Frankia alni ACN14a: one gene and its partner. The main gene of each other region encodes a partner of the protein of the gene in region 2 in a complex. Links are inferred from orthologs where the notes say so. Each region holds a gene or a part of one and is shown on either strand. Other genes may lie near its edges. The genes, in order: secG and secY.

Region 1 (3,100 bases), 3.8 Mb from region 2 along the record:
ACGTCGAGGCGGACGCCGGCGCGGGCGAACGCGGTGCGCAGCGCCTCGGCGACTGCCGCGTCGGTGGCGCTGTCCGTGGTGAGCAGCGACAGCGCCGTGACGGGGCCGCCGGGAGTCTGGCTGAGCGCCTCCCGGCAGCGGGCCGGGTCGCCGAGGCCGGCGGGGCTCGGGAAGGGGTCGGCGTCGTGGTAGCCGGTCATCGGCTCCTGCAGCAGGCCGCCCGTGGTCGAGGCGAACTCGGGGCCGCCGAGGGCCGCGGCCAGGCTCACCCGGTCCACGCAGTACGGCAGCGCCTGGCGGATGACCGGTTCGCGCAGCGCGGCCGCGGACGGCCCGTCGAGGCCCACCGTGAGCGCCAGGGTGGACCCCACCGGGTCGACGACGAGGCGCGGATCCTTGGCCTTCGCCAGCTCCGCGGCCCGGCCGGCCGGGAGTTCACCGTCGAGCGCCATGTCCGCGTCGCCGCGTTCGAGCTGCTGCTGCATCTGTTCGGGGGTCAGCCCGTCGGTGATCGTGATGTGGTCGGGCAGCGCCCGGCGGATGCCGTCCGAGGAGGCGCTCCACGACGGGTTGCGGGCCAGCCGGTAGCCCGGCGTGGCATCGTCGTCCGGGGCGATGGTGAACCGGTAGGGCCCGTCGGAGACCAGGTTGCGCAGGTACTCCGGTGAGTCGGGCGGGTAGGCGAGCGCCTCCAGCGGCACCGGCGACGCCGCCGGCAGGGCCAGCACGTCGACGAAGTCATTCACCGGGGCGAGCAGGTGGAACGCGACGGTGTCGTCGCCGACGATCTCCACCCCCTCGATGGTGCTGCTCTCGACGAAGGCGGCGGCGTCCGCGACCGGGGTCGCCGCGAGCTCGGTGCAGAACTCGCGGAAGCCGACGACCGTCGCGGCGAAGTAGCCGCGCAGCGGGGAGGGGTCCGGCGGCACGCACAGCCGCTTGAGGCCGCGGGCGACGTCGTTGGCCGTGATCCGCCGCTGGTTCGGGGTGTCCCAGCGGGCCGCCGACCGCAGCCGGACGGTGTAGACCAGCCCCTCCTCGGTGACGATCGGCGCCCCGGCGGCCAGGTCGGGCCGCGGGACCGTCGACTTCGCCGGGTCGGCGTCGGCGGGATAGCTGTAGAGCTGGCGGGTGACGAGGCGGGTCACGGCCTGCTCGCCGGGCTGGTCGGCCCAGCCCGGGTCTCCGCTGGGCATCTGCTGGGCGACGATGCGCAGGGTGCCCCCGGGCTTGGCGGCCGGCGGGGTCGTGGCGGCGGCCGTCGGGGTGGGGCTGGTGGGGGCGGCGAGGCGGCCGGAGCCGCCGGAACCGCCGCTGCAGGCCGCGACCGCGACGGCGAGCACGGCGGCGAGCGCCGCGAGTCGGGATGCCGCCGCCCTGCGGGGGCGCCGGCGCGCACGCGGGGCGTTCAATTCTTCAGCAGCAGACCGAGACCGATGATGCAGACGAACCACACGGTCCCGACCAGGACGGTCAGCCGGTCGAGGTTCTTCTCCACGACGGAGGAACCCCCGAGCGACGAGGACACTCCCCCACCGAACAGGGTGGACAGACCGCCGCCCTTGGCCCGGTGCAACAAGACGAGCAGGATCATCAGAATACTCGCGATGATCAAGGCGATCGACAGACCGACCGTCATTCAGACCAGCTCCTGCTCCTCGGCAACCTGCGCCTGCCAACAACGTGGGTGGATCCGGCGACCGTCGGGGGGCAGGCGGTATCGGCACACGTCGTCATGCGACAATATCCGCCCGCGCCGGCCAGACCTCGCCGGAACCGGCACCGTGAGGGGCCAGGCGCGTGACCGGGTGTACGGCGGGCAGCCGCGCACAGAACGGCCCGGCCGGCCGATTCTCGACGGTTCCGCCAAGGTACCGCACCCGCCCGCCCGGACCGTGGTGACGCACCCCGCCGGGTGCGGGCGATGCGCCGCCGGGTCCGGCCGGGGGGCGAGCGTTGCGCGCGTCGAGATCTGGCACCGCGCCCCGACGACGAGAGCCCGGCGGGGTTCACCCCCACCGGGCTCTCGGTGCGACTGCCCCGTCGGGGCTCGGTGCGGCTGCCTCAGGCGGGCGGGCCGCTGCGCACGATGCCGACGAACTCCTCGGCGACGAGGCTGGCCCCGCCGACAAGCCCGCCGTCGACGTCGGGCATGGTGAACAGCTCGCCGGCGTTCGCCGCCTTCACCGAGCCGCCGTAGAGGACGCGGATGCCCGCGGCCGCCGCGTCGCCGTAGAGCTCGGCGAGCTTCCCGCGCACGGCGGCGCACATGTCCTGGGCGTCCTGGGCGGACGCCGTGCGGCCGGTGCCGATCGCCCACACCGGCTCGTAGGCGATGACGATCGTCGCGGCCTGCTCGGCGGTGATCCCGGCGAGCGACCCGGCGAGCTGGCCCAGCACGTGCTCGACGTGGGTGCCGGCCGCGCGGATCTCCTCGACCTCGCCGACGCACAGGATCGGCGTGATCCCGGCGGCGTAGGCCGCCTTTGCCTTCGCGGCGACCAGGGCGTCGTCCTCGTGGTGGTCGGCGCGGCGCTCGGAATGGCCGACGACGACGTAGGAGCAGCCGAGCTTGGCCAGCATCGACCCGCTGATGTCGCCGGTGTGGGCGCCGGAACCGTGCTGGGAGAGGTCCTGTGCGCCGTAGCCGAGCGCGAGCTTGTCGCCGTCCACCAGCGTCTGGACGCTGCGCAGGTCGGTGAACGGAGGAATGACGACGACCTCGACGGTCTCGAGCTCCGCGGGCTTGAGATCGAAGGCGATCTTCTGCACCAGCGCGATGGCCTCAAGGTGGTTGAGGTTCATCTTCCAGTTGCCGGCCACCAGTGTCCGCCGCCCGGTGCCCTTGTCCTTGCTCACGCTGTTCTTACCCTTCTCGGTGCCCCGTTCGGAACGTCCCCGGCCCAGCGGTGCCATCACACGCTCCCGGTCTCAGACATCGAGCGCCGCGAGGCCGGGCAGTGTCTTGCCCTCGAGGTACTCCAGGCTCGCCCCGCCGCCGGTGGAGATGTGGCTGAAGGCGTCCTCGGGGATGCCGAGCGTGCGCACGGCGGCGGCGGAGTCCCCGCCGCCCACCACGGAGAAGCCGTCCCCGGCGGCG
Region 2 (3,162 bases):
GCGGCTGGGCATAGCCCTTGAACGAGGGGATTCCGCCGTCGTCGCGGATCGTCTTCTCCGCGAGGGCGTCGAGGTCGGCGGTCGTCACGCCGGGGGCGACCGCCTCACGCAGCCGGGCGAGCGTCTTGGCGACGAGCAGGCCGGCCACCCGCATCTTGGCGATCTCCGCCGCGGTCTTGATCTGGACGTGCTCTCGTCGCGCCACGCTCTCGCCTCGGTCTGTGTCCGTGTCCTGGTCCGATACCCGATGCTAACCGTCGACCCGGTGCCGGCAGTACGGACGATCATCCGAGCCACCGGCGCCCACCCCGAGGACCGCCGTCGGCCGCCACCCACCGCGAGGGCGGGACCCGCTGGGCGGCGGACGTCTCAGTCCCCGTAGTGCCGCAGCGCGTCGAGCGCCCGATCGGTGACGTTGTCCACCGGGCCGGTGGCGTCGATGCCGATCAGGATGCCCTTCTCGGCGTAGTACGCCACCAGCGGCGACGTCTGGTCCGCGTACACCTCGAGCCGGTGGCGTACGGTCGCGGCCTGGTCGTCGTCGCGCTGGAACAGGTCGCCACCACACCGGTCGCACAGGCCCTCGACGGACGGCGGGTCGAAGTCGAGATGCCAGATGTGGCCGCAGGCGCGGCACGTCCGCCGGCCGGAGAGCCGCCGCACCACCTCGTCGTCGTCGACGACGAGCTCCAGGACCACGTCCAGGCGGGTTCCCATCCCGTCGAGCATCTGCCCGAGCACCTCGGCCTGGGGAACGTTGCGGGGGAACCCGTCGAGCAGGAAGCCCTTGACCGCGTCGTCCTCGGCGAGCCGGTTGCGAACCATCCCGATGGTGATCTCGTCGGGCACGAGGTCACCGGCATCCATGAAGGTCTTGGCCTTGACGCCCAGTTCGGTTCCCTGTCGCACGTTCGCTCGGAAGATGTCCCCAGTCGAGATCTTGGGGATGGACCGCGCCTGGGCAATGAACGCGGCCTGCGTACCCTTTCCGGCACCGGGCGGTCCCACCAGTACGAGGCGCACTACCGGAGGAAACCTTCGTAATTGCGGAGCATGAGCTGGCTTTCGATCTGCTTCACGGTTTCCAGCCCCACCCCCACCATGATCAGGACCGAGGTGCCCGCGAAGGGGAACGGCTGGTCCTTGGTCAGGTTCAACAGTGCCAACGGAAGGACCGTGATCACCCCGAGGAACAGCGAGCCGGGGAGAGTGATCCGGTCTAGGACGTGTTTGAGGTACTCCGCCGTCGGGTTACCCGGTCTGATCCCGGGGATGAACCCACCATACTTCTTCATGTTGTCCGCGACCTCCGTTGGGTTGAAGGTGATCGCAACATAGAAGTAGGTGAAGGCGATGATGAGTGCGAAGTACGTCACGAGATAGAGCGGATGGTCCCCGCGAGAGAGATACCTCTGCTCGAAGTCCTGAAAGCCCTGGTTGCTCCAGACCTGCCCGGCGAGCTGCGGGAGCTGGAGCAGGGAGGAGGCGAAGATGACGGGGATGATCCCGGCCTGGTTGACCTTGATGGGCAGGTAGGTGGAGGTGCCCCCGTACATCCGCCGACCGATCAGCCGCTTCGCGTACTGGACCGGGATCCGTCGCTGGGACTGCTCCACGAACACCACGAAAACCATGATCGCGAGCCCCAGCAGAATCACCAGGCTGAACACCACGCCGCCGGCGACCTGGAGGATCCGGCTGCCCTCGGAGGGAAGCCGCGCCGCGATCGAGGTGAAGATCAGCAGCGACATGCCGTTGCCGACGCCGCGCGCGGTGATCAGCTCACCCATCCACATGATGACCGAGGTGCCGGCGGTCATCGTGATGACGATCGTCGCGACGCGGAACAGGCTCGTGTCCGGGATGATGGCGGCCGAGCAGCTCGGGAAGAGCCGTCCGCTGCGGGCCAGCGCCACGATGCCGGTCGCCTGCAGGACGCCGAGCGCGATCGTCAGGTAGCGCGTGTACTGGGTGAGCTTCTGCTCGCCCGAGCTGCCTTCCTTCTTGAGCTGCTCGAGGCGGGGGATCACGACGACGAGCAACTGGATGATGATGCTCGAGGTGATGTAGGGCATGATGCCCAGCGCGAAGATGGAGAGCTGCAGCAGTGCGCCGCCGCTGAACAGGTTGATCAGCGAGTAGACGTTGCTGCTGTCGGCGCTCGCGCTGTTGAGGCAGGTGTTGACCGCGCGGGTTGAGACGCCGGGCGACGGCATGACGCTGCCGAACCGGAACAGCACCACGATCCCGACGGTGAACAGCAGCTTCTTGCGCAGGTCAGGAGTGCGGAATGCCCGCGTGAAGGCGGTGAGCACGGCTCCTCCTGCTGGGATTGCGGACCGACGGGGAGTGGACGTCCTGCCCTGTGCGGAGCGCCTACGTCGGCCGGCGGTCGACGTTGGTTAGGCGACTGTAACAGGACACCCGGTCCACTCGTCCGGACATCACGCCCAGTAAGCAGCGGTGGCCGGGAAGAACCTGTCTGATGCCGGTGCGCGCCGGGGTGTTGCGGGGGCTGCCCGGACAAGCAGGGCGAGGGGCGGCCGTGGGGCCGCCCCTCGCCCGGGGTCTCAACTCTGGGTGACGCTCCCGCCGGCAGCCGCGATCTTCTCTCGCGCGGAGGCCGAGAACGCGTCGGCGCTGACGTGCAGCGCGACGTCGATGTCACCGTTGCCCAGCACCTTCACCGGCAGCTTGGCGCGCACTGCCCCCTTGGCCACGAGGTCGGCCTTGGCCACCTCGCCGCCCTCGGGGAACAGCTCGGCCAGCGTGGACAGGTTCACCACCTGGTACTCCACCCGGGCCGGGTTGCTGAAGCCCTTGAGCTTGGGCAGCCGCATGTGCAGGGGCATCTGGCCACCCTCGAACCGGGCGGGCACCTGCTTGCGGGCCTTGGAGCCCTTGGTGCCACGACCGGCCGTCTTGCCCTTGGAGCCCTCACCGCGACCGACGCGGATCCGGCTGCGGTGGGCGCCGGGCGCCGGACGCAGGTGATGCACCTTCAGGCCACGGCCACGCTCGGTCTGCGCCGAGCCGGCGTCGCCCTGGGCGGACGCACCGCTGGCGGTCTCGCCCTTGTCGGTCTTGGTCAGTTCGGCCATGGCTAGGAGTCCACCTCCTCGACCCGGACAAGATGGGTCACAGTCCTGATCATCCCGCGAA

Evidence for each region.
Region 1: the proteins of secY (region 2) and secG are in contact, whole or in part, in a crystal structure (PDB 5AWW), measured with the Thermus thermophilus proteins. The link is inferred for Frankia alni ACN14a from one-to-one orthologs. Residues at the interface, in WP_096411648.1 of Thermus thermophilus: Leu14, Gln16, Arg17, Phe20, Ile34, Pro35, Pro37, Ile72, Arg108, Arg109, Asn112, Gln113, Arg116, Ile117, Ile120, Pro145, Gly146, Trp147, Phe152, Phe155, Val156, Val159, Thr160, Val162, Ala163, Gly164, Ala166, Leu167, Trp170, Glu173; in WP_223903268.1 of Thermus thermophilus: Tyr5, Ile9, Tyr12, Leu13, Ala16, Leu19, Val20, Val23, Leu24, Gln26, Glu27, Pro28, Gln30, Gly31, Ala32, Asp34, Leu35, Met36, Gly37, Gly38, Ser39, Ala40, Asp41, Leu42, Phe43, Ala45, Arg46, Val48, Tyr53, Thr56.

What each region holds. Positions count from the first base shown.
Region 1 is NC_008278.1:4,972,737-4,975,836, forward strand. What follows is about bases 25-2,812. They hold secG (preprotein translocase subunit SecG), read right to left. Parts: upstream 1,640-2,812; coding sequence 1,409-1,639; downstream 25-1,408. Other genes in these bases: FRAAL_RS20040 (ABC transporter substrate-binding protein), read right to left, coding at 25-1,412; tpiA (triose-phosphate isomerase), read right to left, coding at 2,065-2,812. Outside these bases: more of FRAAL_RS20040, read right to left, coding at 1-24; more of tpiA, read right to left, coding at 2,813-2,916; FRAAL_RS20055 (phosphoglycerate kinase), read right to left, coding at 2,932-3,100. UniProt on the Bacillus subtilis protein: Involved in protein export. Participates in an early event of protein translocation.
Region 2 is NC_008278.1:1,169,341-1,172,502, reverse strand. The notes cover bases 170-3,019. They hold secY (preprotein translocase subunit SecY), read right to left. Parts: upstream 2,316-3,019; coding sequence 1,023-2,315; downstream 170-1,022. Other genes in these bases: rplO (50S ribosomal protein L15), read right to left, coding at 2,571-3,019; FRAAL_RS04795 (adenylate kinase), read right to left, coding at 370-1,023; map (type I methionyl aminopeptidase), read right to left, coding at 170-205. Outside these bases: more of map, read right to left, coding at 1-169; more of rplO, read right to left, coding at 3,020-3,101; rpmD (50S ribosomal protein L30), read right to left, coding at 3,104-3,162. UniProt on the Bacillus subtilis protein: The central subunit of the protein translocation channel SecYEG. Consists of two halves formed by TMs 1-5 and 6-10.